Regions from separate parts of the Intestinimonas butyriciproducens genome, predicted to be linked through region 1. Evidence: riboswitches for the same ligand, from Rfam matches in the RefSeq annotation. Region 1 holds a riboswitch; each other region holds the start of a gene.
The links. Region 1 has a riboswitch for cobalamin ahead of SRB521_RS04445 (apurinic/apyrimidinic endonuclease family protein). Riboswitches for the same ligand answer to the same signal wherever they lie in the genome.
Positions count from the first base shown of each region.

Region 2: linked by a shared signal. The riboswitch ahead of SRB521_RS09655 (nitrogenase component 1) and the one ahead of SRB521_RS04445 (apurinic/apyrimidinic endonuclease family protein) in region 1 are both predicted to bind cobalamin.
Region 3: linked by a shared signal. The riboswitch ahead of SRB521_RS02910 (ABC transporter substrate-binding protein) and the one ahead of SRB521_RS04445 (apurinic/apyrimidinic endonuclease family protein) in region 1 are both predicted to bind cobalamin.
Region 4: linked by a shared signal. The riboswitch ahead of SRB521_RS11810 (S-layer homology domain-containing protein) and the one ahead of SRB521_RS04445 (apurinic/apyrimidinic endonuclease family protein) in region 1 are both predicted to bind cobalamin.

Region 1 is NZ_CP011524.1:896,994-904,251, forward strand. It holds gene SRB521_RS04435 (ethanolamine utilization protein EutH) at 1-791, shown strand, start outside; gene SRB521_RS04440 (cupin domain-containing protein) at 825-1,265, shown strand; cobalamin riboswitch at 1,399-1,584, shown strand; gene SRB521_RS04445 (apurinic/apyrimidinic endonuclease family protein) at 1,889-2,863, shown strand; gene SRB521_RS04450 (ANTAR domain-containing response regulator) at 3,118-3,714, shown strand; gene eutL (ethanolamine utilization microcompartment protein EutL) at 3,865-4,515, shown strand; gene SRB521_RS04460 (ANTAR domain-containing response regulator) at 4,591-5,187, shown strand; gene SRB521_RS04465 (histidine kinase N-terminal domain-containing protein) at 5,184-6,554, shown strand; gene SRB521_RS04470 (ethanolamine ammonia-lyase subunit EutB) at 6,710-7,258, shown strand, end outside.
Region 2 is NZ_CP011524.1:1,928,587-1,935,844, forward strand. It holds gene SRB521_RS09640 (hypothetical protein) at 1-543, shown strand, start outside; gene SRB521_RS09645 (dihydrofolate reductase family protein) at 680-1,360, shown strand; gene brnQ (branched-chain amino acid transport system II carrier protein) at 1,510-2,808, opposite strand; cobalamin riboswitch at 2,945-3,131, shown strand; gene SRB521_RS09655 (nitrogenase component 1) at 3,267-4,769, shown strand; gene SRB521_RS09660 (nitrogenase component 1) at 4,766-5,947, shown strand; gene SRB521_RS09665 (nucleotide-binding protein) at 5,944-6,729, shown strand; gene SRB521_RS09670 (radical SAM protein) at 6,717-7,258, shown strand, end outside.
Region 3 is NZ_CP011524.1:559,389-566,646, forward strand. It holds gene uvrB (excinuclease ABC subunit UvrB) at 1-283, opposite strand, end outside; gene SRB521_RS02900 (JAB domain-containing protein) at 428-1,129, opposite strand; gene pyrE (orotate phosphoribosyltransferase) at 1,172-1,849, opposite strand; cobalamin riboswitch at 2,040-2,160, shown strand; gene SRB521_RS02910 (ABC transporter substrate-binding protein) at 2,340-3,452, shown strand; gene SRB521_RS02915 (FecCD family ABC transporter permease) at 3,454-4,533, shown strand; gene SRB521_RS02920 (ABC transporter ATP-binding protein) at 4,530-5,306, shown strand; gene SRB521_RS02925 (CGGC domain-containing protein) at 5,313-5,654, shown strand; gene SRB521_RS02930 (glycosyltransferase) at 5,822-6,697, shown strand; gene SRB521_RS02935 (hypothetical protein) at 6,706-6,891, shown strand; gene SRB521_RS02940 (hypothetical protein) at 7,084-7,258, opposite strand, start outside.
Region 4 is NZ_CP011524.1:2,377,594-2,384,851, forward strand. It holds gene SRB521_RS11790 (DUF2284 domain-containing protein) at 1-215, opposite strand, end outside; gene SRB521_RS11795 (energy-coupling factor transporter transmembrane component T) at 208-1,041, opposite strand; gene SRB521_RS11800 (DUF4430 domain-containing protein) at 1,190-2,122, opposite strand; gene SRB521_RS11805 (hypothetical protein) at 2,119-2,424, opposite strand; gene SRB521_RS11810 (S-layer homology domain-containing protein) at 2,472-4,148, opposite strand; cobalamin riboswitch at 4,286-4,511, opposite strand; gene SRB521_RS16545 (sensor histidine kinase) at 4,855-5,583, opposite strand; gene SRB521_RS16550 (hypothetical protein) at 5,504-6,118, opposite strand; gene SRB521_RS11820 (response regulator transcription factor) at 6,115-6,792, opposite strand; gene SRB521_RS11825 (DeoR/GlpR family DNA-binding transcription regulator) at 7,058-7,258, opposite strand, start outside.

The sequences.
Region 1 (7,258 bases):
TGTTTACCATCCCAGTGGCTCTGGGCATCATCAAGAAGGAAGACCGCGGCTATCTGGGTGCCGGCGTCCTGGCCGGTCTCATCACCGTGCCCATTGGCTGTATTGTCGGCGGCCTGATGATGAATACCCTGGCCCCAGAGTATCACCTCAACTTCATCACCATCATCCAGAACCTGATCCCCGTAATCATCATCGCGGCCCTGATCGTCCTCGGCCTGTGGTTCGCCCCCGGTCCCATGATCAACGGCTTTAACAAGTTCGGCACCGGCGTTACCATCGTGATCACCGCCCTCACCGCCATCGCGGTGTTCGAGCAGATCACCGGTATCATGTTCCCCGTGTTCCACATCATGGTGGAGAACCCCGCCGACGGCTCCCGCGGCCTGGACAGCGGCCTGCTGACCTGCGGTCAGATCGCCATCGTCCTCATCGGCGCGTTCCCCATGGTGGAGTGGATCACCCGTACCTTCGGCAAGCCCCTGGAGAAGATCGGCGCCGCTCTGGGCATGAACGAGCAGGGCTCTGCCGGCATGGTGGCCAATCTGGCCAACAACATCGCCATGTTCAACATCATGGGCGAGATGAACCCGAAGGGCAAGCTGCTGAACGTGGCCTTCGCCGTGTCTGCCGCCTTTGTGTTCGGCGATCACCTGGGCTTTACCGCTGGCAACAACCCCGACATGATCTTCCCTGTGATCGTGGGCAAGCTGGTGGCTGGTGTTACCGCCATTATCGTGGCCAATATTCTGGCCCCCAAACTGCTGGCTAAGATCGAGAACGTAAAGTTCTGACAACAAGACCGCCTGGAAAGGTAAGGAATCGCTATGAATGTAAGTGAAGAACTCATCCGCAGCATCGTGGAAAAGGTCCTCTCGGAGACGGCCGCCGCGTCCTCCTGCGGCTGTGGCTTTGAGAAGCACGTCGATCCCAGCGGCGTACTCAGCGTCAAGACCTCCACCGTGAAGCTGGAGCCCTTTGAGGGGCGGAACGACGTCAAGCTCAAGGATGTAGCCACTCTGGAAGAGGCGCCCCGCATGGGTTGCGGCATCATGGAGCTCACCGACGGAGCCGACTTCGAGTGGACCCTGACCTATGACGAGTGGGACATCGTGCTGGAAGGCCGTCTGGAGATCAAGATCGACGGGCGTGTGGTAGGCGGAGATGCCGGAGACGTCATCTACATCCCCAAGGGTAGCCATATCCATTTCAGCACCCCCGATCACGCCAAATACGCCTATACCGTGTTCCCTGCCGACTGGCAGTAAGGAAGCGGGACCTCCTTCCCATCCCCCCGCCGCCCATTGGGCGGCGGGGGGATATTGTCTTTCAGATTTTTCCTTTTCCCCTTGACAGGGGTTGAAGAGGAGATTATAATAAAACCAGCCAAGCTGACAACTGAATCATAAGTGGTACGCAGGTGCTGGTCTCATTTGCTCAAAAGGGAAGTCGGGTGAGAATCCCGCACAAAGCCGTTGCTGTATTGGTGAAGCGGACCCCAAGATGTCACTGGAGTGAGAACTCTGGGAAGGCGGGGAGCGCGTTTGACACCTAAGTCAGAATACCTGCCTGTGTATGGCGCACGAGAGACCTCCTCGCGCTTAGGAGGGTGCAGCCCCTGTGTCACTTCCACAGGGCTATTGCTGTATCCTTGTTAGAGGATACGGCTTTTTTGTTGTCGGCGCTCACTCCTTATGTGACGTGTCAGGTGGCTTCTTCACCTCCCTTTGGACTGGTATGGCGATCCGAAGAAGGACGCGGGCCCGTAGCTGCCACTGCGGGGCCCGCCCATACCAGGAATATCCACCTGTGGGAAGACCGTGGGGCGCTCCGACGTAGGGGTTGCCCCACGGCTTTTTTTCAGATCATATGAGAGAAAGGAGGCGTTTGGTTGAAAAAGCTGATCAGTATGCCGATGACTGCCGGAACGCTGGCGGAGTATCCACCGACCAGGAGCTTGGAGGCAGCTTGCCGACACTTTGATTGCGACGGGCTGGAGGTGATCTGGGGCGGGGAAGACCTGCCGGAGAATATCCCGGAGCATCTCCATGTGGGATACCATCTGACCTTCTTCCCGGACTGGCTGGATTTCTGGCGGGCGGACCGGAGGGCGCTGACCCGCAAGTTTGGGAGCGCGACCGCATGGACCTCCTTTTACGGCGGACCGGAGGGGCCGGACACCCTGTTGAAGCTCTATTCCGAGGATCTCGACCGTGCGGTGCGGTGGGGGGCCGAGTATGTGGTCTTCCACGTCTCGGATGTGTCCGTGGAGGAGGGCTATACCTATCGTTGGGAGCACAGCCATCAGGAGGTCGTCGACGCGGCGCTGGAGGCCATCAACACGCTGCTTTCGGGCCGAAATCTTACACTGGCCTTCCTGGTGGAGAACCAGTGGTGGCCGGGCTTCACCTTCACAATGCCGGCGCTTACCAGGTGCCTGCTGGATGGCATTCAGTATGAGAATAAGGGCATTATGCTGGATACCGGCCATTTGATGAATGCGAACCTGGAGCTCAGGACACAGGAGGAAGGGGCGGACTGGGTCAGCCGAATGCTGGAGGAGCACGGCGGGCTGGGGAGCATGGTCCGGGGAATCCACCTCCACCAGAGCCTCAGCGGCGCCTATGTAAAGGCCCACACAGGCAGCCTGCCGGACCCCTGGCCGGTGGACTATGCGGAGCAGTTCTGCCAGAGCTATCAGCATATCCTGAGCATCGATACCCATCGCCCATGGACCACCCCCGCCGTACGGGCGCTGGTGGAAAGGATCGCTCCGGAATGGCTGGTACATGAGCTCTCTGCGGCGAACCGTGCGGAGCGGGACAAGCGGTTGGAGATCCAAAGCCGGGCTCTGGGCGTTCTTTAGAAAAGAAAGTCCGTTGGGGGAGGGGCGCACGCGGGTGCGTCCCTCTTCCACTGGGAAAATTCCCGGCAAAAGGCCTAAGAAACATTGACAAGAGCCCAAGGTTTGTGTATAATTCAAATAACGTCAAGCGGGTCACGCGAAAGAGCGGATCTGCCTGTTATGCGAGATGTGCGGAAGCGTCTTGAGCACCCGTCCGGTGTTTGAGTGCGCTTTTTTTGTTGTTGAAAGGCCCCTTGGGGGATGTGTGGTGGAATATGCAGGCAAAGGGAAACTATGTTGTCCTGGCAGACAGCAGCGCGGAGGACCGCGGGAGACTGCGGGGGATTTTGGAGCGGGGCGGATATACGGTCGCCGGAGAAGCCAACGACGGCGTGGAGCTGGTCCAGCTCTGTGAGGCGCTTCGGCCGGAGACGGTCTTTCTGGATATCCCCCTGCGCTATCTGGATGGCCTTTCGGCGGCCGCCTACCTGCGAAAGGAGCATTTGGCGGAGCTGGTCTTCTTTGTGACAGGGCGGTCGGACGAAAGGCTGGTGTCCGCAGCCAGAGATCTGGGAGCGGGAGGTTATCTGGTAAAGCCGGTGACGGAAAAACAGCTACTGCCGGGGTTGGCCGCAGCTCTGGCGCGGAACAGAGCCATGGAGCGCATCCGGCAGGACTGTGCCGAAGTCGAACGGCAGATCAGTGAGCACCGGACGCTGGAGCGGGCCAAATGTGCCGTCATGGAGCGGGAGAAGCTCAATGCGGGGGATGCGCTGGACTTTCTGCGGAGGGTGGCGGAGGAGAAGCGGATGCCTCTTTTGAAAATCGCGGAGCTTTTCACCGTGCTGCCCGGGGCCAATCCGGAGCAGTGAGCGGTCTGCTGGCCAGGGAGAGCTCTATGTTCAGGTTCGACAGGGTGTCGATCGAAAACGACATGCTTGGGCGGGGAAAACCACCGTCCGTATGACCCTTCCCGGGTTTTCAAACAGAGCCCGGGTCGTTACGATGAGGAGGAAACAAATATGAAGCGGGATCCTGTAAGAGCAAGTGTCCTGGCGACCAAGATCATTCCCAATGTGGCCGCCGATCTGGCCAAGGAGCTGGGCCTTCTGCCTGGTGAGAAGTCCCTGGCCCTGGTCACGTCCGACTGTGATGATGTGACCTATACCGCCCTGGACGAGGCCACGAAGAAGGCCGACTGCCGCGTGGCATATGCCAAGAGCTTCTACGCCGGCGCGGCCAACGCCAACACCAAGCTGGCCGGCGAGATCATCGGCATCCTGGCCGCCCCCAACCCCGCAGAGGCGAAGGCCGGTCTGGCCGCCTGCGTGGATATGATCGAGAACGTGTGCCACTTCGTCTCGGCCAATGAGGACGACACCATCGTGTACTATGCCCACTGCATCTCTCGCACGGGTTCCTACCTGTCCGAGGGAGCGGGGATCGCGGAGGGAGAGGCGCTGGCGTATCTGATCGCGCCCCCTCTGGAGGCGATGTACGGAGTGGATGCGGCGCTGAAGGCGGCGGATGTGCGCCTGTGCGTGCTGTACGCGCCCCCCAGCGAGACCAACTTCGGCGGGGGCCTGCTGACAGGCAGCCAGTCCGCCTGTAAGTCCGCCTGCGACGCCTTCGCCGCCGCGGTGGAGTTCGTGGCCGACAATCCCATCGACTGAGCATACGGCTGGATTGCCCCGCGCACAGCCGTACGGGGAGGCCGAGGCTGAAAAGAATGTGACGGGGGGATGGATATGGCGGACCAGGAACGTGAGAAGACCGTCCTTCTGGTGGACGACGACCGCCCGATCCGGGAGGGGCTGCGACGTTTTTTCGACGGAACGTCCTACCGCGTGGCGGGGGAGGCCGCCGACGGGATGGCAGCGGTGGCGCTGTGCCGGAAGCTGCGGCCCGACCTGGTGCTTTTGGATGTGAAAATGCCCCTGCTGAACGGGATCGACGCCGCGCGGCTGATTCGGGAGGAGCGCAGCGCCCGGTGCATCGTGATGCTTACCTCCTTTGATGACCAGTCCTGCGTGGAGCAGGCCCTCGCGGCGGGGGCCGCGGGCTATCTCACAAAGCCTTTGCGGGCGGAGGACATCCTGCCCACCCTGGAGCTCTGTCTGAGCCATACCAAGGAGTATTATCTGCTGGAGAAGAACTGCGGAAGCCTGAAGCGTCGGCTGGCCAGCCGGGAGATCGTGGATCTGGCCAAGCTGACCGTCATGGAGGAGCGCGGTCTTACCGAGGAGGAGGCCTATGTGCTGATCCGGGAGCTGAGCCGGCGAAAAAACCTCTCCATGGAGCAGGTTGCGCGTTCGATCCTGGAGAAAGGGGAGGCGCCCCTGTGAATCAGATTACCCGTATTTTGTGCCAGAAGTATACCGATCTCACCGACGATGAGATCTCTTACCTGGAAGAGTATAATAAGACGCTCCAGGCCCTGGCCAACGCCGCCCAGGCCGATGTGTTCATTGATTGCCGCTCCTGCACGGGGAAGTCGGCCATCGTGGTGGGGGAGGCCAAGCCCCAGACGGTGGCCTCGTCCTACTCCAAGCCGCTGCTGGGAATGCCTATGAATTGGCTGGACGAGCCGGCCATGGAGCGTTCCTTTCGGTTGGGGGTGCCCACGATCGGAAGAAAGGCCGTGTCGGTCCCCGAAAATGGAAGAGTGGTCCAGACCGTGGAGCCCATTTTTTTCGAGGGGCGGCTCATTGCTGTATTGATCTATGAAAAGAAAGCGTCGCTGGCGCCGGAGGTGATCTCCTCTGTGCCGGATGGGGATAGGTCCTTCCAGGCGGGGGACAGTCAATGGCTGGCCCAGGTCATTGATGAGGCTGTGCTGCTGGTGGACACCGGAAATATGGTTTGCGCGTGCAACAGTGCGGCCCGGGAACTTTATCGGCGGCTGGGCTATGTCAGCGATATTTTGGGAATGTCTGCGGCCAACATCCTGTTGGATGTGGAAGGCGCAGAGGCGGATGGAGGCTGGCGGGAGATCGCCACCGGCGACTGTGTCCTGCGCTACCGTCAGGTGGAGCTGGAGCGGGACAACATCCGCTATGCGCTGGTCATTCAAGATATCACCGAACTCCGGCGGCAGGAGAAGGAGGCCAGACTCCAGGCCATGGCCGTCCGGGAGCTCCGCCATCGGATGAAAAACAGCATCCAGCTCCTGGCCTCCCTCCTCCGCTACCAAGAGGAGAACGCGGCGCTTCCAGAGGTGCAGTCCGTTTTGCGGGATACCGCCGGACGCATTTTATCTCTCAATATTACGCTGGAGGAGGCCCTGGCACAAAATGCGCAGGATGAACTCTCCCTGCGGGGGGTGCTGGAGCGGGTGCGCACCAATATTCTGCAAAACTCATTGGGGCCAGCCCGGCCTGTGACCATCCGGGTCTGTGGAGACGATCTGCGTGTCTCCGCCGAGGCGGCCTCTGCGATCTCCCTGGTAGTCAACGAGCTGGTGCAGAACGCGGTCAAACACGCGTTCCCGGCCGGGCGCGCGGGTGTTATCCTCATTGAACTCATCAAAACGCCGCTGTTCTCCCGCATCTCGGTCCGGGATAACGGCGTGGGCATGGACCCGGACCGGGCGGAAGGGGATACCCTTGGCCTGGGGCTGGTCCGCACCATGGTCCGGGAGAAGCTGAACGGTGAGCTGACCATTCAATCCGACAAAGGAGGGACCACGGTAGTTTTTGATTTTATCGCCTGAACGCAAAAAATAGAGAGCCCCATGCCGACCTAAAGAAAGGCGGCGAAGGACGGGCCGAAGCGATGCAGCTCGGAGACAGCGGAAACCGCTGCCTCTGAGCTTTTTTGCTTTTTTGTCCCGAAAATCACAGCATAAAAAGGAAGGGAGTACCGAGCATGAAGCTGAAAACGAGCCTCAACGGAAAGACCTATGAGTTCAAAAGCATTGCGGATGTCCTCGCCAAGGCCAACGAGCCCAAGTCCGCGGACCGCTTCCAGGGGATCGCGGCGGAGACGGCCTCCGAGCGCGTGGCGGCCAAGATCGTCCTCTCGGAGATGACGGTGGAGGAGCTCACAGAACATCCCACGCTGCCCTATGAGACGGATGAGGTCACCCGAGTGAACCTTGACGGGCTGAACCGCCCCATGTATGAGCGGTTCAAGAGCAAGACCATCGGCGAGCTGCGGGAGTGGGTCCTGGACCACCGCACTACCAGCGAGGAGCTGGGCCGGGCCGGACGGGCCTTCACCGGAGAGGTGGTGGCCGCCGTGGCAAAGCTGATGTCCACCCTGGACCTGGTGTATGGGGCCAGCAAGATCCACCGGCCCACCAAGTGCGTGACCGAAATCGGACTTCCCGGAACACTGTCCTATCGGTTGCAGGCAAATAGCCCTACAGACGATGTGCAGGGAATTTTGATCGGTGTGATGGAAGGGCTCACCTAC
Region 2 (7,258 bases), 1.0 Mb from region 1:
CAATGGAAGAACCTGGATCTGGGTTATCTTACCCCCCGCGCCGTTCTGCCCGCCATGGCCTACGGCGATTTCGACGGAGACCTGGAGCTGGAGCTGGCTCTGCTGGTCTACACAGACTCTGGTACCGGCGTGAGCATCTGGGATCTCCACATCATTGAATTTGAGTCCGAGACGCTCTGGACAGATTGTTGGTTTGCCCCGCCGGATTATCAGGCCATTCTGTCTCAGATCGTGACCTATACCCATGACCCGTCGGTCGGCGGGGTTACCATCGCCGCCGGGGAGAGCCACCGGTTCCAGCCGGACCCCGCTCTGCAGCAGGACGGCCTGACGCCTGGCGCTTTCCAGACCGGCCAGTGCGGGGACGGCATCGTCAGTTTCTCTGTCTCCGGCGACGCCATCCGCGCCGATTTCGGTGTCTCCCTCTTCTATGAAAACATCGTTCCCTCCGTGGAAGCGGGCAGTGTGCAGGCCGACGTCATCTTTACCGGCTCCGCTTTCGGCCTGGCCAATTTCATGGTTGTAGCGGACGCCCCCGCATAATAGAAAGGAAGGGGCGGAACCGTCTGGTTGGGAGGACCTGCCATAAGGAAGCTAACACCCGCCGAGAAGAAGCTGCTTTTCGGCGGGTGTTTCTTTATAACGATCTCACCGACAACTCGGAGTTAGGAGAGATAAAATGGATAGACCGATCACAACGCTGTTTATGCTTATGTCTGTTGATGGAAAAATCAGTACAGGGGCAACAGATGATTTAGATGTAGACAGAGATTTCCCTAAAATTGTGGGCGTTCAAGAAGGACTGCACCAGTATTATGAGATAGAGCAGACAACCGATTTGTGGTCGCTCAATTCTGGCAGAGTACAGAAAAAGATGGGCGTCAACTCGAAGGAAATGCCGAATAAGTCGCCTGTTTCCTTTGTAATCATCGACAACAATCATTTGAGCAAACAAGGTATTCGCTATTTTTGCGCCCGCTCAAAAAAATTTGTGCTGGTCACATCCAACGCAGACCATCCGGCATTTCAGGTGAATGAGGACAACCTTCATATCATCTGTCAGAGCAAGTTGTCTTTGCCTGATGCACTTGCAAAACTCAAGTCAGAATATGGCTGTGAGAGAATCACCATACAAAGCGGCGGTACATTAAACGGGCTGTTTCTTCGGGAAAAGCTGTTTGATTATATTGATATTGTTATTGCCCCCATTTTAATTGGCGGCAAGGATACATCCACACTGATTGACGGGAAATCTTTGCTATCAGAAAGTGAATTATCCCAATTGGGTGTGCTGAAATTGCAAGAATGTATGGTCTTGGAAAACTCGTATCTCAGATTGCGTTACCAGGTAATCCGCTGACAACTTCCAGTTTACTGCTCTTTCCCACGAGCACTTTCCCCGAAAGTGTCATAGTGGGTTACACACTATAAACAGGGCAAGGCAGACCGCAATGGTCTGCCTTGCCCTTAACTTCTTTATGAAGCCTTACCCTTCCGCCATTCCTTTTTTTATTGTTTTCCTCTTTCCGGCAGCAGGACGCCCACCAGAATACCCAGGAGAGCCGGGATCACCCAGCCCAAGCCAATGGAGGCCAGAGGCACCGCGTCCAGGAGCGGGATTGGGACTCCCAGATCCTTTAGCGCAAAGAGGACGCTGCACACACCGGTAACCGCCACAGGGACCGAATAGGCGCAGCGATGCTCCGCCAGCCGCTTCTGAAAGAAGGAGAGCGCAATGAGCACAATGGCCACCGGGTAGATCGCCCCCAGAACTGGAACGGATATCCGAAGGATAAGGTCCAGCCCGGCATTTGCGATCGCCATGCTTACCACCGCAAACATCGCGGCCCATCCCCGATAAGAGAGTCTGGGCCAGAGCAGGGAAAAATACTCGCCGCAAGAGCTGATGAGCCCCACACAGACATTGAAGCAAGCAATGACAAAAATCGCCGCCAGCAGTAGGCTGCCGGTTTTTCCAAACAGGGCGGGAACAATATTGGTCAGCACCACCGCGCCGTTGGCGGCCCCCGGGAAAGCCCCTCCGGACAGCGCTCCCACGTGGGCCAGCATGGAATAGACGGCCAGAAGCATGGCGCCGGCGATCCAGCCGGCCCGGACCGTACTCTTCACCACGTCCTCCTCCCGCTCCACTCCCATGGCACGGATATTCAGGGAAATGATGATGCCGAAGACCAAGGCAGCAATGGTGTCCATGGTCTGGTAGCCGTCTAGGAAGCCTTTCGCCACGGGATTTGCGGCATAGGCCGCATCCTGGGGCGGTCCGTAGCCCTCCAGCGGATTTACAAGACAGCCTACGAAGGTGACCACGATCAGCAGGATCAGAATGGGGCACATGACCTTGCCCAGGCGATCCGTCAGCTTCTCCGGACGGAGCGCCACCCACAGGGAAGCGGCGAAAAACACCAGCGAATAGAGCAGTTGAAGCAGCCCGAGGGGGGCGTCCGGCCCCGCAAAGGGAGGGACCGCCATCTCAAAGGAGGTGCTGGCCGTTCTGGGAATGGCCAGACACGGGCCAATGGACAGATAGGCCAAAATGGTGAACACCCGTGAAAAGAGTGGATGTACCCGGTTCCCCAGCGCGGCAAGTCCCCCGGACCGTGCCACCGCCACCACGCCCAGCACCGGCAGTCCCACTGCGCTGAACGCCATTCCCAGCATGGCGGGCCAGGTGAGCGTTCCCGCCTGCGCGCCGACTCCGGGTGGGAAAATCAGGTTCCCCGCGCCAAAAAACATGGAAAAAAGGGTGAATCCAACCAGCGCCTGGCGTTTTCCACTGAGCTTTTTCATCGCGCTCCTCCGTCCGACCGAAATCTCACATCTTTAGGAATTTATTATACCGGAGTATTCTCCCATTGTAAACAGGCCGTTTCGCCTGTCCGTGAGATTCTATGAAAAAACTCTTGTGCTTTCGATCAGAAAGTAGTATATTGTCATATGTACAAGTTCCGGTTTTTACCGGTGAAAATGGAAGCGGGTGAGAATCCCGCGCGGTCCCGCCGCTGTATGCGCATCAGGCCCCTCCATTGTTGCCACTGAGAATGTTCACATTCTTGGGAAGGCGGAGGTTTCGCTGCGTAAGCCAGAAGACATGCTTGTATATCTCTTGTCTGCTTGCGTGGAAACGAGCCTGGACAGAGTTTCAGTATGGAGCCGTTTTGCTCTCATACTGGTTTTTTGCGACGAATTCGGGTCGCATAGCCGTAACGGCTATGCGACCCTTTTTATTTTTTCAGAGGTGATTCTGCATGCACCAGCCCTTCTTTGACGATCTTCGCACCCTGATGTATCCCTCCGCCCTGCTTCATACCTTCGGGGTCAACGGGAAGGTCTCCGGCAGTGTGGGGGCGGCCGGAGAGATAGGCGGCGGTGTGGTCGTCATACTCCACGGCCCAAGGGGCTGCGGCTTTCACTACCGGCACTCCGCCAGGCGCCGGCACCAGCCCTTTTACCCTCTGCTGTGCTCCGACCTCACGGAGCGCGAGATCATATGCGGTGGAGCGGACGCGCTGCGCCGCACCGTCTCGGAAGCTTGGGATCGCTACCGTCCCGCCCTCATTCTGATCGTCCCCACCCCTGTGAGCGATATCTTGAACGAGGACATCCGCGCTGTGGCGGAGGCGTCCCGCACCCAGGGGATTCGGGTGGCTGCCGTCCAGTCGGAGCTCTTCTCTCACCGGGACAAAAACTATTCCCGCACGCGGGTGCGGGAGTTGGCCCGTCAGAAAATCACCGGAGACAACCGTCTGGAACTGGAGCTTAAGGGGTGCGGCTTTACGGAGGTGCTCTGGGCCCTGGTGGAGCAAGTGATGGAGCCCCAGCCCCCCCTTCCCCGCAGCGTGAATATTGAGACGGTGGGCTGGGGGAGCGAGGGCACCCTGGTCCTGAAGGAAATCGGTTCTTTTCTGGGCCAGTGCGGCATCACCGTCCACTGCTGGATCCCCAGCGCACCGCTGGAACTTCTGATAACGGCGCCGGCCGCCCGGCTCAACCTGGTCAAACGAGTCCGCTGGGCCCGGAGGATGAAGGAAAGGTTCGGCACCGACTATCTCCATCTCGGCGGCGCCGGACGCTATACGGGCCTGGAGGGTATCGCCCTCTTTTACCGTGATATCGGGGAAAAGCTGGGCCTTCTGGACGAGATGGAGCCCCTTATCGCTACAGAAACGGAGAAGGCGCTGGCCCAGACCGAAACGGCCCGCCGCACACTGGCGGACTACCGCTGCGCTCTGGTGTGCCGCGGGCTACAGACCGCTCCGCTCCGCCTCAAGCTGTATGCCAGCCTGGGGCTGCCGATCAGCCACATCTGTCTGATCCTGACCCCCGAGATGCGCCGCGAGATGGCCCTGACTCCAGAGCTGGAGGCACAGCTGATGGACCGGATTCAGGACGCCGCGGGGCTTTATGCCGGCGGCAGCCCCATCCTGCTGAATCCCGGCGAGGCGGAACTGCGTGAGGTCTTTGCCGTTGTGGACGCGGTGGTGGGCACGGGGGACGTTACCCTGGAAGGGCTGGGCGCGCCCCTGATCCCCGCTATGAGCGAGACCGTCTCCCTCTCTTTTGAGTCCTATGTCCGGAACGTATTCCGCCTCTGTGACCGACTGTCCGCCCGCACCGCACGGGACGAACTCATTCTGAACCGGATGCCCTTTCAGACCCGCCATTACCCCCTGTATGACGGCTCTGAAAGTCTGTGGGCCAAAGAGATGTGGGAGCGCATGTGGCTCTATCGAAAGGAAAATGTGCAATGAAAACGGCGGACGGCTGCAAACTCTTTGGCGCGCACCAGGCCCTTACCGGTATCCAGGGCGGCGTGGTCCTGCTCCACTCGGTGGTGGGGTGTAATTTTGGCTCTATGGCTTTCCATGCGGCCTGTGATATGGCGGACATCCGCCAGACCTGCACGGTCATCAGCGACAGCGATGTGATCTTCGGCGGGGAGGAGTCGCTGTCCCGCGCCCTGCGTCACGCGGAGGAGCTCTGCTCCCCTGAGGTGATCTTCCTGGTGACCGGCTGCGTCAGTGATATCATTCAGGACGATGTCCATTCGGCGGCAAAGGCCTTTCAGAGGCGGGCCAGAGTGGTGACCGTGGAGGCCGCCGGCTACCGCGGCGGGTTGGAGGACGGCTATGAGGCCGCACTGACCTCCTTGGCTGAGCTCATGTCCCCCCTCCCCACCGCGGAAACTCCCGCCATAAACCTGCTGGGGCTGGGTGCAGACGACCATCGGGCCGGCCCGGACCTGGAGGCCCTCCGGGGCCTGCTCCATGGCAAGGTCCGCCTGAACACCGTACTCTCCCGCTGCTCGCTGGAGGAGCTGCGGCGCGCCCCGTCGGCAGGGCTCAATGTGGTCCTGGGCCGGGGCGTGGGCTTGGCCCGTGAGATGGAGCGGCGGTTCGGCATTCCCTTCGAGGTGTTGGACTATCCCTACGGCCTTACCGGTGCCGAAGGGCTCTGGCATTGTCTGGAACGCCGATTCGGGCTGGATTTTTCCGAGGAGCGCGCCTCCTTCCGCCGACGGACCGCCGAGGGACTTCGCCCGGTCTACTCCTATCTTCAGGCCCTCTATGGCATGCCGGTCTCCCTGATTGGCTCCGGCGCCCGGAGCCGGGGCATGGCCCGCTTTCTTATCCGCGAACTGGGGATGGAGGTGGCCTGCCAGGCGGAGCGCGAGGCACTGACCGATCTGGAGGACTTTTTCGACAGGGTCCGCGCCTCTGAGACCGCCGTACTGTTTGGTTCGTCTTTTGAGGCGGAGCTGGCGGAAGAGTTGGAGATCCCTCTGCTCCGCTATGACTACCCGGTTTTTGACCGGCTCTGCGTGACCTGCCGTCCCTACGTCGGCGCAGAGGGGACGCTCTGTCTGACGGAGGACCTGCTCAACGAGATCATGGGGACGCGGAATCAAAAGGGGGCGCTGTACCAGTGAAAAAGATCTGTGTCTACGGCAAGGGTGGCATCGGCAAGTCCACCACCGTGGCCAACGTGGCGGCCGCGCTGGCAGAGGAGGGTCTGCGGGTCGCCGTGGTGGGCTGCGACCCCAAGGCGGACTCCACCCGGTGCCTCATGGGCCGCCGGATCCCATCCGTACTCGACCAGCTTCGGACCAGCTCTGCCGCTCCGGTGTCCTTTACCGGATACCGGGATATCCTCTGCGTGGAGTCGGGCGGGCCGGAACCCGGCACAGGCTGCGCGGGCCGGGGCATCGTGGCCGCCCTTCGTGAGATCCAGGACAGGGGCCTGCTGGAGGACAGAGATGTCGTCCTCTACGACGTCCTTGGAGACGTGGTCTGCGGCGGCTTCAGCATGCCTCTGCGGGAAGCGATCGCCGATGACGTGTACCTGGTGACCACTTCAGACTTTATGGCCGTCTATGCCGCCAACAACATCTGCCGGGGCGTTAAAAAATATGCGGAAAGCGGCGGCGTCCGCCTCTCCGGAGTGGTCTACAACGGTCGGAGCGGACGGGATGACCCGTCGGTGGCCCTGCGTTTTGCACGCCTGGTGGGAACGGAGCTGGCGGGCGAGATTCCCATGAGCCCCCTCATCGGCAGAGCAGAGCTGGAACGTCGGACCGTTCTGGAGGCGTACCCGGACAGCCCGGTAAGCCAGAGCTTCCGCGCCTTGGCCAGCCATATGTATGCCCGCGGCGCCCGCTGCATCCCTACCCCGCTCTCCGACGAGGAGGTGGAGTCCCTGTGCCGGGGCTGACGGGTCCGGCGGCGGAGCACCCCTGTTTCAGCGGTGGGGCCCATCGCCGGTTCGGGCGCATCCACCTGCCGGTGGCCCCGCGGTGCAATCTCCAGTGCGCCTACTGCGACCGCCGCTATGACTGCCCCAACGAATCCCGCCCCGGCGTGACCTCCTCTCTCCTGACCCCGAAGGATGCCGTCCAGCGGACCGCCCTGGCCCTGGCCCGGGAGCCCCGCATCCGGGTGGCCGGAGTGGCCGGCCCCGGAGAGCCGCTGGACAACCCTGAGACCTATGAGACCTTTCGTCTGCTCCGCCGCCGCTTTCCTGCACTCACCCTTTGTGTGAGCACCAACGGGCTGCTGCTGCCGGACCGTGTGGAGGCGCTGACGGACTGCGGCGTGCGCACGCTCACCATTACGATCAACGCCGTCCACCCCGGACCTGCGGCGGCGCTTTATTCCTCCGTGCGCTGGCGGGGCACCGTCCTGCCTCCCGAAGAAGGCGTTCCCCTTCTCCTGTCCAGGCAGCGCGAGGGTCTGGAACGCGC
Region 3 (7,258 bases), 340 kb from region 1:
AGTAGTCGTAGTAGCTGACGAAATATTCCACGGCGTTGTCCGGGAAGAATTCCTTGAACTCGGCGCAGAGCTGGGCGGCCAGCGTCTTGTTGTGGGCCAGCACCAGGGTGGGCTTCTGGACCTTCTCGATGACCTTGGCCATGGTGAAGGTCTTGCCGGAGCCGGTGACGCCCAGCAGGGCCTGCTCGCTCAGCCCGTTCTCGATGCCCGCGGCCAGGGCCGCGATGGCCTCGGGCTGGTCCCCGGCGGGCTCATAGGGGGAGACGACTTTGAAATCAGGCACGGGCAGAGACCTCCTTACAGGCGTAAAATTCCAAAGGGGCGGCCTGCCGCCGCCTCCATAGGGGGTGGAAATCGTACATCCGTCCGATATTATATCAAAACAAATGTTCTATTGCAAGGGGAAAAGAAGCCCAAGGGCCTTCCATTAAAAATCCGGCGGCTCCGCCCCGTACCACTCAAACAGGCCGCTGTCCCGGAGGGAGACCATGTCGTCGTCGGCGAAGATGAGGTGGTCGGAGAGCTCCACCCCCACCTCCCGGAGAACGGCCCGGAGTCTGCGGGTGGTGCTCAGGTCGGCCTGGGATGGGAGGGCCAGGCCGGAGATGTGGTTATGGGCCAGGATGGCGGTGGTGGCATTTTGAGCCAGGGCGGTCTCCACCACCTTGCGGGAGGTGATGTCGGCGGCGTTCACCGAGCCCTCGCCCAGCTTGTGGACGCCCAGCACCTTGCGCTTGGCGTCCATACACACCAGATAGACCATCTCGTTCCGGGCGCCCTGGCGAAAATAGGGGGCCAGGAATTCCCCGGCGGCCCGGGTGGAGTTGAGGACGGTGCCCAGGCTGGCCCGGTCCCGGTCGTACCGCCCCGCCAGCTTGGGCACCAGCTTGAGAAGGACGGCGGTGTGCTCCCCCACCCCGGGGACCTGCCGGAGGGATTCGGGCAGGGCGTCCATGACGCCGGCCAGGGAGCCGAACCGCTCCAGCAGGGCGTGGGAGAGCTCGTTCACGTCCCCCTGAGGGATGGCGTAGCACAGCAGAAGCTCCAGGAGCTGGTGGTCGTGAAAATCCTCCCCGTGGGAGAGAAACTGGGCCTTGAGCCGTTTGCGGTGTCCGTCATGGAGTCCCACGCCGCCGCCCCCTTTCTGAAAGGCCCCGCCCGCCGCCGGCGCTCAACGGGCCCCGTACTCCGCCAGGTAGGCCTCCATGCGGGCCTTTACGGCGTCGTCGATATAGACCTTGCCGTCCACCTCCCGGTTGTGGAGGAAGGCGATGATCTCCCGGACGGTGACGATGGGGCAGACGGTGATGCCGTAATCCTCCCGGAGCTCGTCCAGGGTGGAGCAGTCCCGGGTGCCCCGCTCCATGCGGTCCACGGAGACGAAGAGGGCCCGGATGGACACGTCGGCCACCTGCTGGAAAAGGGCGATGGACTCCCGCACGGCGGTGCCGGCGGTGACCACGTCCTCCACAATGGCCACCCGGTCGCCGTCCTGGGGCTTGTAGCCCACCATGACCCCGCCTTCGCCGTGGTCCTTGGCCTCCTTGCGGTTGAAGCAGTAGGGGAGGTCCCGACCGTAGTTCCGGTAGAGGGAGGAGGCCGCCGCCACCGCCAGGGGGATGCCCTTGTAGGCGGGGCCGAAGAGGCAGTCCACCCCGTCGGGGAAGTGCTCCTGGATGCAGGCGGCGTAGTAGTCCCCCAGCTGGCTGGCCTGGGCGCCGGTCTTGTAGTTGCCGGTGTTGATGAAGTAGGGGGTCCTGCGTCCGGATTTGGTGGTGAAGTCGCCGAAGGTGAGCACGCCGGAGCGCACCATGAACGTGATGAACGCTTCCTTATAAGAGTGAGACATGAGCATTGGCCCCTTTCCAGTTTGTTTCGATTTCAGTCGAAATATTATATCACTATTGAAGGGGGCGCACAAGGAGGAAGTGGGGTGGAAAAAGACGCGCGGAAAGGGGCCGGGCCGGGAATTTTTCTTGACAGACCACGGAAGGAGGCTTATACTAAAATATAGAATTAAATATACGCTTCTGTTTTATGGAAACCGGTGTAATTCCGGTGCGGTGCCGCCACTGTAAGGGGGAGCCGCTGTGCAGTCAGGACACTGGACCCGAGGGGTCTGGGAAGTCGCACGGCGGCGGGGAACCCGAGCCAGGATACTTGGACAGAATGCCTTGCGTCGTAATCTGACGGACCATCAGAGGACGGAATTTTTTATGCCCGAGATTTCCTGTCGCTGCTGTGCCGACAGGAAATCTTTTTTTGCCTGTAAGCCGCTGCGGGACGCGGGAACGCGCCCTGTGGCCTTACATATTTTAAAACAGAGAAGGAGAACCGACATGAAACGAACCCTCGCCCTGTTCCTGGCGCTGACCCTCAGCCTTTCCCTCCTGGCCGGCTGCGGCGGCCAGGAGGCCCAGAGCACCCCCGCACCCACCGGGACCACAGCGCCCACCGCCACGCCCGACGCCGAAGAGCCCACCACGAAGGTGGTGGTGGACGGCCTGGGCCGTGAAGTGGAGATCCCCTGGCCTGTGGAGCGGGCCGTGGTGGCCAACCGCTACAACAGCGAGCTGATCCGCGCCTGCGGCGCCATTGACCGCGTCATCGCCGTGGACACCAATACCGCCCAGGACCGGGTCTATTGGAGCCAGTTCGACCCTGACAACGTGATCGGCAAGGGCCAGAGCGAGCTGAACTACGAGAAGATCGTGGATCTGGGAGCTCAGGTCCTCATCACCCCTAAGAACGGCACCTATGAGCAGGACCAGGAGATGCTGGAGCCCTTCGGCATCAAGGTGCTGGTGGTCACCGGCTGGGACAACGCGGACCTGGTCAACCAGATCGAGGCCGTGGGACGGATCTTCGATGTAGAGGAGAAGGCGGCCGAGCTCAGGGCGTTCTATGAGGAGAACCAGCAGAAGCTGGACGCATGCCTGGCCAACGTGGCCGAGAAAAAGACCGTCTACTGGGAGTACGGCGATCCCTACACCACCTGCATCCCCGGCACCTCCAACGACGGCTGGCACAACATGCTGGTCTCCGCCGGGGCCATCAACATTTTCGGCGACGAGAGCCTGGCGGGCAAGGACATCGACCCCGAGGCCATCCTGCTGGCCGACCCCGACCTCATCATCAAGACCAGCTCGGGCCCGGCCCTGAAGAATACCGGCGTGTATACGCCCCCCACCCAGGAGATGTATGAGGAGATAACCGCCGAGATGGTCAGCCGCCCCGGCTGGTCCGACCTGAAGGCCGTCCAGAACAAGAACCTCTACTGCACCACCGGCTTCTGTGCCGGCGGCCTGGGCAAGCTCATCGGCGCCCTGTACACCGCCACCTGGCTCTATCCGGACGAGTGCGCGGACATCGACCCCGACGCCGTGTTCGACGAGTGGATGTCCATGCAGGAAGTCGGCCCCATCGAGGGCCACGTCTACCGCCTGCCCTGATATGTCCCTGTATGTGGAAACGCCCGGCCCCGCGCTGGGGGAGGAGATCAGGAGCTACCGGCGGCTCAAGGCGCTCTTTGCCGCGGCGGTGGCGGCGGCCACGCTGGCGGCCTTCGTGGTGAGCTGCTTTGCCGGGGTGGCGGAGGTCACCCCGGCCCGGCTGCTGGCCACGGCCTTCCCCTCCCTCGCCCTCCAGGCCCGGCCCCTGAGCGGGACGGAGCTCACCGTCCTGCTCCACCTGCGGCTGCCCCGGATCGTGATGGCGCTGCTGGCGGGGATCGGGCTGGCAGTGAGCGGACTGGTAATGCAGGCCATCACGGGCAACACTATGGCCAGCCCCTTCACCACCGGCCTTTCCAACGCCGCCGCTATGGGCGCGGCGGTGGTGATCGTCTTCGGCCTCAATTTCATGGGCACCACCCAGCTCACCACCGTGTTCGGGGCCTTTGTTCTGGCCTTCCTGTGCGCCGCGCTGGTGTACGGCATCTCCTCCGCCAAGGGGCTGGGGAGCACCACCATCGTACTGGTGGGTATCGCGCTGAACTACTTTTTCTCCGCGCTCAACGCCGGGATGCAGTACATCGCCAACGAGCAGCAGCTCACCGCCATTGTCAACTGGACCTTCGGGAGCCTGTCCCAGTCCACCTGGCCCCAGATCCTGTTCACCGCGGCGGTGCTGGGCGTCTCCCTGCCCATCCTCTTCTCCCGGGCATGGCACTATAATCTGCTCACCACCGGGGATGAGAGCGCCGTGGCCCTGGGGGTCAATGTGGGGCGGCTGCGCTGTGTCTCCGGGCTGCTCATCACCCTCATCGCCGCCACCGTGGTCAGCTTCACCGGGGTCATCGGCTTCGTGGGTCTGGTGGCCCCCCATATCGCCCGTCTGCTGGTGGGCGGGGACCATCGGGTCCTCTTCCCGGTCAGCGCCCTGCTGGGCGGATGTCTGCTCATCCTGGCCGACCTGGTGGGACGGACCGTGGCCTCCCCGGTGGTCATCCCCGTGGGGATCGTGGTCTCCTTCATCGGCGTGCCGGTGTTCGTCTACCTCATCCTGCGGGACCGGAAGGAGCGGGTGCTGTGAAGATCTCCATACAGGGCCTGTGTTTCGGCTACAAACAGCGGCAGGTGCTCCGGGGGGTGGACCTGGAGGTGCCCTCCGGCTCCCTCTGCGCCCTGCTGGGCGCCAACGGCGCGGGAAAGACCACCCTGCTCAAGTGCATCAACGGCATCCTCCGGCCCCAGTCGGGCCGGGTGTTCGCCGACGACACCGACCTGGGGGGCCTCACCGCCAGAGAACGGGCCAGACTCATCGGCTATGTGCCCCAGAACGCCCAGGCGGGCGGAAGCTGCCTCAACGTGCTGGAAACCGTGCTCTCCGGGCGGGTGCCGCACCGAAAGGGACGGCTGAAGAGCGAGGACTACGACATCGCCGGGCAGGTGCTGGAGTCCATGGACCTGTCCCGGTACGCCATGCGTCAGCTCAACCAGCTCTCCGGCGGGGAGCGCCAGCGGGTGTTTATCGCCCGGGCGGTGGCCCAGCGCCCCAGGGTCATGCTGCTGGACGAGCCCACCAGCAACCTGGATATGCGCTTCCAGCAGGAGACCATGGAGATCGTCAAGGCGCTCAGCGCCGGCCGGGGCATCACGGTGATCACCATCCTTCACGACCTGAATCTGGCCATTGTGTACGCCGACCAGGCCGTGCTCCTGCGGGATGGGACCGTCTATCGGGCCCAGTCCCCCCAGGAGGCGCTGGACGGGGCCAACATCCGGGACATCTTCGGCGTGGAGGTGGGCTTCGCACCCCTGGACGGCGCCCGGTACATCGTCCCCCGGCGGCTGGAGAGGGGGTGAGCGGGGATGGATGCGGTTGCAATCCTCTCCTGCCGGAAGGCGGCGGAGACCTGCGGCGGCGTGGACTGCCTGGGATTCTTCCACCGGCGGGAGCGGTCCTTTTCCGGCCGCGGGGACCGGGAGATGCGCCTGGCCGCCTTTGCCACGTGCAACGGGTGCGAGTGCGACCCCGCCTCCGACGAGGCCTTTCAGAAAAAGCTGGACAAGCTGTCCGGCGCAGGTGTGGAAGAGGTCCACGTGGCCGCCTGCGTCACGGGAGAAAAGCGGGCCTGTCCCCGGAAGGAGGCGATCCTGACGGCGCTGTCCGCCCGGGGCCTGCGGGTCTGCCTGCTGGAGGAACGGGCCTGAAACGGAGCAAGGGGGCTCCCGGCGGATCGCCGGGAGCCCCCTTGTGCTTGGAACGGAGCATGGACTCCGCCGCAGGCCGCGATTGTTTCTTGCGCCGGCGTATGGTATAATGTCCAGACAAGACAAGCGCGGTCTCTCTGAATCTATGAAGTAGCGAGGTGCCCTCCTTGAACGAACCTCTGGTGAGTATCATCGTCCCGGTCTATAATGTGGAATCCTATCTCTCCCCGTGCCTGGAGAGCATCCAGCGCCAGAGCTGGCGGAACCTGGAGGTGCTGATGGTGGACGATGGCAGCACCGACGGCTCCTCCGCCGTCTGCGCGGATATGGCGGTGGCCGATCCCCGCTTCCGCCTCCTCCGGCAGGAGAACGCCGGGGTCTCCGCCGCCCGGAACGCCGCCCTGACCCTGGCAGGGGGGAAGTATCTCCAGTTCGTGGACGGGGACGACCGCATCCACCCCCAGGCCACGGAGACCCTGGTCCACGCCGCCGAGGCCATGGGGGCGGACCTGGTCCTCTCCCATTTTTACCGGGTGGACGGGGAGCGGCAGGCCGTCCGGGGCCATATCAAGGGGGAGCGGCTCCTCACCCGGCAGGAGTTCGCCCGGGAGATGGTGAAGGCGCCGGCCAATTACTACTACGGCGTGCTGTGGAACAAGCTCTACCGCCGCTCCATCGTGGAGAGCCGGGGCCTGCGGTTCGAGCGGGAGGTGGCCTGGGGGGAGGACTTCCTCTTCAACCTGGAGTATATCCGCTCCGTCCGGCTGGTGGCGGCGGTGCCCCGACCCCTCTACTATTACATCAAGCGCCCGGGCAGCCTGGTGAGCACCCAGGCCACCCTCCGGCGCACCATCGAGATGAAGCGGACCACCTTCGACTACTACAAGGACCTCTACCAGGACCTGGACCTCTACGACGAACAGAAGGCAAAGGTCTACCGCTATCTCATCTCCACGGCGGTGGACGGGCTGACCCTGCCCGGCGAGGGCGTGGAGCGCCGAGGGAGAAGCGCCGCCGGACGGCGGGCCGGACAGGAGGGCTGACGGCCCGGGTGGGAAAAGAGTACAAAAATCTGTCCACCGAGGATATGGTCTGGATGCTGAACGAGATGGGCTTCAAGACCGGAGTCTCCTTCTCCAAGGTGCTGGAGGCAGCCAAGTTCCAGGCCATTCACATCCCCGGCAACTACAGTGGACATCACATCCATATCGAGCAGGAGTCTCCCTATAAATTCTGAGGCCAACCCCCGCTCCCCCTTGGCGGATGCTGGGAAGCCGCACCGAAAGAGCCCCTCCCCAGCTCCCTCAGGGGAGGCCAGGGAGGGGCTTTCCCGTGGACAAGGAGAGCTCCCGCATCCCAGATGGGGTGCGGGAGCTCTTTTTTGGCCACGCAGGGTCCTCCGCCCGCCTGACGGGCCGGAGAGCTTGGCTCAGAAGTATTTCTTCACACCGTCGGAGGCTAAACTCTCGTCGGCGCTGATGGTGACAGTGAACTTGATGTTGTTGTCCTCGCCAAAATTGTTCAGCCAGTCCAGGAAGTTCTCCACCTCCAGGCTGGTGGCCTCGCTGGGGACGATCTTGGTGAGGCTGTCGATAAAGACATGG
Region 4 (7,258 bases), 1.5 Mb from region 1:
GCGGGGACGAGCACACGGGCATACAGATGGAGGGTGTCATATCGGTTCCAGAGCTCCAGCGGGTCAAATTCGAAGGGCGGGCAGGACCAGCGGCGGCCGTAATTGCCGCACTCCCGACAGAAGCCCAAGAATTTTTCCACGTCCACACAGGTGCGCAGATACTCCGCCACGGGGACGCAGGTCTCGATGGTCTGGACGGAATACGCCTCACGCATTGGCCGTTCCCCCTTCCCTTTTCAGCCGCGCCCACACCCGGTCTTCACGGACATTCAGGCCGACCGGCGTCAGGCACAGGGCCAGATATACCAGCAGGAAGCTGATGGGAAAGGGCCCGGGCGGCACGCCCTTGATCGTCGGGAAGTACCGCCAGTAGAGCCCTCCGGCCAGGGCGCCGGACAGGAGATAGAGCCCGCAGAAGGACAGCCACCCCAGCGCCGCGCGGTCCCGGTCATCAAACCGGTAGATGGAAAAGGCGCTGCGCCCCGGCAGGCCGTAGCCGCGGCTCTTCATGCTGTCCGCCGTCTCGATGGCGTTCTCCAGGCACCATGTCACTATGATGGAGAGGATTGTGATCCCGTGGCGCAGCCGCTGTAGCACGCTTCCGTCCGACACGTCCCGCCCCACGCACCGCTGTGCCTCGCTCACCGTGTGGATCTGGGCCTTGAACTTCGGTACGAAGCGCAGCGTCATACTCAGCACCAGGGAGAGGGCCGGGATGATCCGGCCGAAGAGGTAGACGAATTTATCCGACGTCATCACCGCCGTATAACAGGAAAACCACTCGATCACCGCGCACAGCATGGCCGCCGCTGCAAGGCCGTATGCCATGCTCTCCAGGGTCAGCGGATTTCCCGAAGGCAGGTAGGTCAGCAGCGTCGCGCCCTCGTGGTTGAACGCCGGGTTCACCACCGCCGCCAGCAGCAGCATGGGCAGCAGGCCACACAGCTGGAACCGCACCGCCCTCCGACCGCCCAGATAGACGGCGTAGATCAGGGCCGACACCAGTGAGATCCCCAGGCAGACCGGGTGCATAAAGAACATCGTAAAGCCCAGCACCAGCCCGAAGTACAGGAAGTTGACGGCGGGATGGTAGCTGGAAAAGGTATCTCTGTGCCGCGTTTTTCATCACATCCGTTCCAGGGGCGCGGTCTCCCGCGCCCCTGCTACATTCTGTCGCTATGCTCTCTGATCAGCCTCCAGTGGAGTAGAAGCCCCCCACGTCCACACCCAGGTCACAGGTGTACTCCCAGCAGATCACGTCCCCGTCCTTGAGCTGGTAGCGGGAACAGCCGTAGTTGGGGAACCATTCATTTACCTTGTACATCCACCCCGACAGCTCCCCGCAGTCGAACTCATAGAGATTGTGGATGCCCTCGATGTACGCGGAGTTGTACATGGGCGTGTTCTCAAACTCCATATGGATGCCCTTCTGCTTACAGGTCCGCTGGAGGACGTTGAACACGCTCTCCCCCTCGTAGAAGGTGACGGTGGTGGGCTCCAGGATCCAGCCGTCCTCCGGCACCAGCTCCACCTTTTCAGGGTCCAGCCAGTCCATGTTGTCCAGGATCGTGGCGCAGGAGATGGACAGTGTGCAGGTATAGGCCGTATCTGAGATGGAGGCGTCCTGGGGCTCTACGGGCAGCGGCTTTCCCTCCGGCACCGGGTCTGTGAGATATTTGTCCTTGCCCGTGTTGGGGTCCAGGACCATGCCATGGGCCTCGGAGTACGCAGCGTCCCCCTTCTCCACACCGGGGGAGGAGCCTCCCGCGATGGCCTGGGCAGCGGCGATCTTCTCCTCTGCGGTGAATCCCCCTTCCAGTCCTCCGGGCCGGGACTCGATCCCGGAGGTGGGCGCGGGGGTGGCCGCCGGCTCCGTCTCCTCCTGCGCCGCGGGGTTCTCCGTTGGAGCGGGGAGTGCCGAGGCGGCGGGCACCAGACTTGCAGACGGTAAAGGCGTGGTCTGGGGTGTGGAGCCGGCCGTCTCCAGAGAAACGGGGGGCGGGGTGGTTTTCTCCACCGTCCACCCCTGCAACCCCGGCGCACCGCCGCCATACCAGAACGCCGCCGCCAGGATGACCAGCACCGCCAGTACGCCGACGACCTTTCCCCTGGTCAGCTTCACTTCTTCTCACCGTCCTCCCACGGTGTATAGAGGCAGTACGCCGGACACAGCTCCCCCATGTAGATCCACACGTTCTCCCCCATCTCTATGGGCTCGGGGAAGGTGAGATTAGGGACGAACAGCTTCAGCGTTGTCCGCCGGAGCCCCTTGAGGTTGATCCCCTCCGCTGCGGGCGCCGCGCGGAAGGCTGCCACGCGCTCCGCCAGATCTCCGATCCCCAGCTCCTTCGACAGCCGGGGGAGGACCTCCTCCTCCTTGCAGTACACCACGTTGTCAGGGTCCTTGAACCAGTTCACATGCATGATGGGCACTTCCTTTCCTTTTCCTTACTCTACAGAACTTTACAGATTTACAGCAGATTGGCGCTGCCCAGCAGGTTGAACAGCATCTGGGCGATTTCGCAGCGCTTGATGGCCGCAGTGGGTCGGATCTCCAGAGCCGACTGGTCCAGGATGTCCTCCTGGTAACAGAAGGCCAGCCCCTCCCGGGCCCATTCCGACGTGGTCACATAGTCGGTAAACTGAGCCAGGATGTCCCGAATGGCGCCGGTGTCCAGGGCCGTGTCCATCCCGCAGAGTTTGGCCGCCCGGGCCACCATCACCGCCGCCTCCTGGCGGCTGATGGTCCCGTCGGGCCGGAAGGCGCTCCCGTCTCCCGTGCCGGTCACGATGCCGTACGTGCTGGCCGTGCCCACATATCCCGCGTACCACGCGTCCGCGGGCACGTCGGTGAACCGGTCCGCCGCCGCCGGCGCCAGACCCAGAGCCTTCACCACGATGGCGGCGAATTCCGCCCGGGTCATGTCCCCGTCCGGGTCGAAGTTCCCGTCGCTTTTCCCGCTGATAACCCCGCGGGAAGCCAGGGACTCGATGGCGGGCTGGTTTTTGTGGGCGTTCACGCCGGTGATGTCCGGGAAGGTGGCCTCACGGTCCACGATGGGCATATACGTGACCGCGGGGTCCTTCCCCTCCAGTCCCTCCCCCGGCTTGGCCCCGGCCAGCTCACCCGTCACCGTCAGGGAATCTCCCATCCGGTAGAGGCTGTTCCGCCCGTCCCGGGCCCTCTGGGCTGCGATCAGGCCATAGAATGCCTGCTCTGAGGCCATCTGGTTCGAGCCCGACCCGTCCGCCGTGTGCAGGAAACCGTTCCCGGGCAGATAGAAGGTCATCAGATTGTCCAGCATGGTCTTTCCGTTTTTCACGAACCGGCTGTCGTCCAGCGGGATCCCCAGCTCGCACAGCGCCACGATCATCTGTACACAGCTCTCCGAATTGGTCGTCCCCCAGGACGCATAGCCCGCGCTCGCGTCCTGCTGCTTCGACATGCACGCCAGGGCCTCCTCTGTGGCCTTTGCCACCGCCGCCTGGTCCTGGTACTTTGCCAGCGCCTGGAGCGCCATCCCCGTGATGTCGGGGTCCGACACCCCGTCCCCCGAGGACGCCGCCGCCGTGCCCCCGAACAGGCTCCATCCGCCGTCCGGGAGCTGGCAGTCCAGGATGCGGTCGATATACATCTGCCGCGTCGCCTGCGTCGCCGCTTCGGGATTTTCCGGCATGGGGTAGTCCTTTGAATCCAGCGCGATGAGCGCCCAGATCGGGCCGTTGAGCCCCTGCCAAATCGTCTTGCCGTAGTCGCCCAGGGGTTTGGTCAGGTCGTACCCCGCCACGTCCCGCGCGTCCTTTCCGATGGACGAGAGCGCCACAATGAGACGCGAATATTCCGTGTATTTCTTGTCGTGGAGCACCCCGTCACAGGCCTTCACATAGCTCTCCACCGTGGCGTAGTATTTCTGATAGTACTCCTCAGGCACCTCATACCCGCTCCGCGCCAGGCCCAGCACCGCCCACTCGCCGCCGATGGACCCCACCTGGGGATCCTTCACCGTGCGGTACATGTACGCCGCTGTGTCCGTAACGGTGTCGGCCAGCCTCTCGTCCGACACCGCCGCCCACGCTCCGGTACTCAGGCTCAGCGCCAGTACCCATGCCAGCGCCAGCGATACCGGCCGTCTCCATCTCTGTTTCATTCGTTTCTCCTCCTTTTCCTTCCTTACAAATGGCCTCTTTTCGTCAAAAAAAGCTGTGGCGCGGGGCTTTGCCCCGCGCCACAGCCGTTTTCCTGTGTCGTCCTGTCGCAGTCTATCCCTGATCCACTTCACGCACGGTGGAGGATATACTTCAAGCAGGTCTTCTGACTTAGGTACACTTCTCATCGGCCCGCCTTATCGTATCCGATCCGATACAATGGCTGACTTTCGTCACTGGCCGAACGTACCCTTACAGCGGCGGCGTCCGTCCCGGATTTTCACCGGGTTCCCTTTTCATCCCACACGATACACGCCGCAAGGCTGCGGCAGCCCCTCGTGCGGGCCACTCAAAGCAGTATTCAATTTTGTATTTCACGGCTCCCCCATGGCTCGCGCAGAGCCGAGAGGCGTTTCCCTGTGTATTCCGGTCCCTTATAGAATACTATTCCGCCGCCGAAATGTCAATTGCACGTTTCCGCCCCGCCCGTGCGGCACCAACGAAACGCGGCGGCGCCTTTTGGGGCGCCGCCGCGTTTCGTTGGTGTTGAGAAAGAGAGAGGAGGTTTGAGATAGATGGTACGGCAATGATTGTTTGCTTTCCTGTCTACGCTGATAAGGATACCACAGCTTTCCCGAAAATGAATGGACAATCTTTGAAGGATGCGTGAACAATGTGTGAATCTTCCCCTTGGCTTTCCGGGCGTGTCTATTGACTATGCGGCAGCCTCACCGTGAAGTCCGTGCTGGCGTCCTCCCTGCTGGACACGGTGATGGAGCCGCCGTGCCCGTCCACGATGCGCTTTGCGATGGCGAGGCCGAGGCCATAACCGCCGGAAGTCCTGGCCCTGGAGTCATCGGCGCGGTAAAACCGTTCAAACAGGTGGGGCAGATGCTCCGGCGGGATAGCCGGTCCGGTATTGTGGACCGTCAGGCAGACGCCGCCACGCTCCGGGCGTGAGAGGACGAGCTTGACCCGGCCGCCGTTTCCGGCATATTTTACAGCGTTGTCCAGCAGAATGGCCACCAGCCGGCGGAGCTGGTCGGCATTGCCCTGGACAGTGAGCTGGTCGGCGATCTCGCTCTCCATCTCCACGCCCTGCTCGAAGGCCACCGGCTCAAAGGGAAGCAGCGCGCTCCAGGTGAGCTCTGAAACATCCACAGGCGCGGTGACCGGAGAAGTCTCCTTTCCGGCGTCGCTCTTGGCCAAGAAGAGGAGGTCCTCCACCAGGGCGCGCATCCGCTGCGCCTCGTCCCGGATATACTCCACCCATTTCTGCTGCTGTGCGATGGTGTCCCCGCTGTGGGCGAGGAGGATGCCGGTATTGGTGAGTATGACGGTGAGTGGAGTCTTGCGCTCATGAGAGGCGTCCGCCACAAAGCGGCGCTGCTGCTCCCACGCCTCCTCCGCCGGCTTGAGGGCCAGTCCGGAGAGCATCAGCGAGATGACGAAGAAACCGCCCAGGGCCAGCGCCCCCACCAGCAGCGAGGAGCGGATCAGCGGCCACAGTGAGTCGGTCTCCCAGCCCATATCGGCAAAGGCGATCCGGCTGTTCTCCCCCCCGGTCCGTGTCCTGCAGATAGCGCGGGTTCAACCCCGATATGGCGCCGCTCTCCTCCGTGGCTGTGGCCACGGCCTGGGCCACCACCTGGTCGGATACCTCCACATTGTTGCCGCCGGTGACCTGGGCGGGACCGCCGTCCTCGTCCAGCAGGACCACAAAGACTGGCACCATCGTGAACCGGCGTTCCTCGCCCTGTTCCTCCATTTCCTCCTCATGAGACGCGCCGAACTGGAACACAGGGGGCGGCGCGTCGTCGCTCCACTTCAGGGCCGTGCGCATAGCCTCCTCGCTCTGCCGGACCAGACGCTGGTAATTGTAGCCCACCAGCACGCCAAAGACGGTGATGAGCACCAGGGCGACCAGGAGCATATTGGTGAGAATAAATTTTTTGCGCAGGCGCTTGATCATGGTTCTTCCACTTCCAAAAAGTAGCCCACCTTCCGCACCGTACGGATGGTGACGCCGGACTCCAAAAACAGAAGCTTTTTCCGCAGGAAGGAGACATAGACCTCCACATTGTTGTCCTCGGCATTGCTGTCCGCCCCCCAGACCTTGAGAATGATCTCCTCCTTGGGGACCACCATCTTGGGATAGGCGATCAGGAGGCGCAGCACCTCAAATTCCTTGAATCCCAGCCGCACCTCGCGCTCTCCGCACCGGAGGCAGCGGGCGGAGAGGTTGAGGGCGAGGTCGGCGTAGGTGAGCAGCTCCGTCCGGACCTCCCCCTTCCGCCGGGCCAGCGCCCGGATCCGCGCCAGCCGCTCCTCCGTGGCAAAGGGCTTGGTCATGTAGTCGTCGGCCCCATGGTCCAGGCCCGCCACTTTGTCCGGGACCTCGTCCCGGGCGGTAAGCACGAGGATGGGGGTGGACACTTTGGCCTCCCGCAGTCCCCGGGCCACCGCCAGCCCATCCATGCCGGGGAGCATCACGTCCAGCACGATGACGTCGTACTGGTTGGTTAGTCCATACTCCAGTCCGTCCGGTCCGGTATACACCAGATCGGCCAAATAACGGTGCTCCGCCATGATCTGCCCCAGCGCCTCGGCCAGGCGCACCTCGTCCTCTACAATCAGTACCCGCATGTCGTACCACTTCTTTTCAGTTTTGGTCCTCAGTCTACGCCCCAAAGCTGAAATTTGTCTGAAAAGTGAAGGCAGCGTTCTGAACTTTCATTGTGGCGCACCCTTTTCTCTCCTCCCATCGTGTCTCCCGGCCGTCCGGCGTCCGGGCGCGCACCTTCCCGCGTGCGTGGGCGGGAAGAGAATCTACGCTCCTTCCCACCGCAAAAGGCCCCCGGCCACAGACGTGGCCGGGGGCCTCAGCCTCTCGGCAAGTGCCTCCGCGCGCTCAGACAGTGATGACCTCCACGCCCGCGCCGTCCAGCAGGGACCTGCCCTCCCGGCTCAGATCCTTGTCCGTAATCACAGTGTGGACCGAGGCCAGGGGGAAGCTGGACGCCACCGCGCTGGCCCCCACCTTATCGGAGGTTGCCAAAACGATCATCTTTTTGGCCGACTTGGCCATGGCCCGGGCCACCTCGGCCCGGAA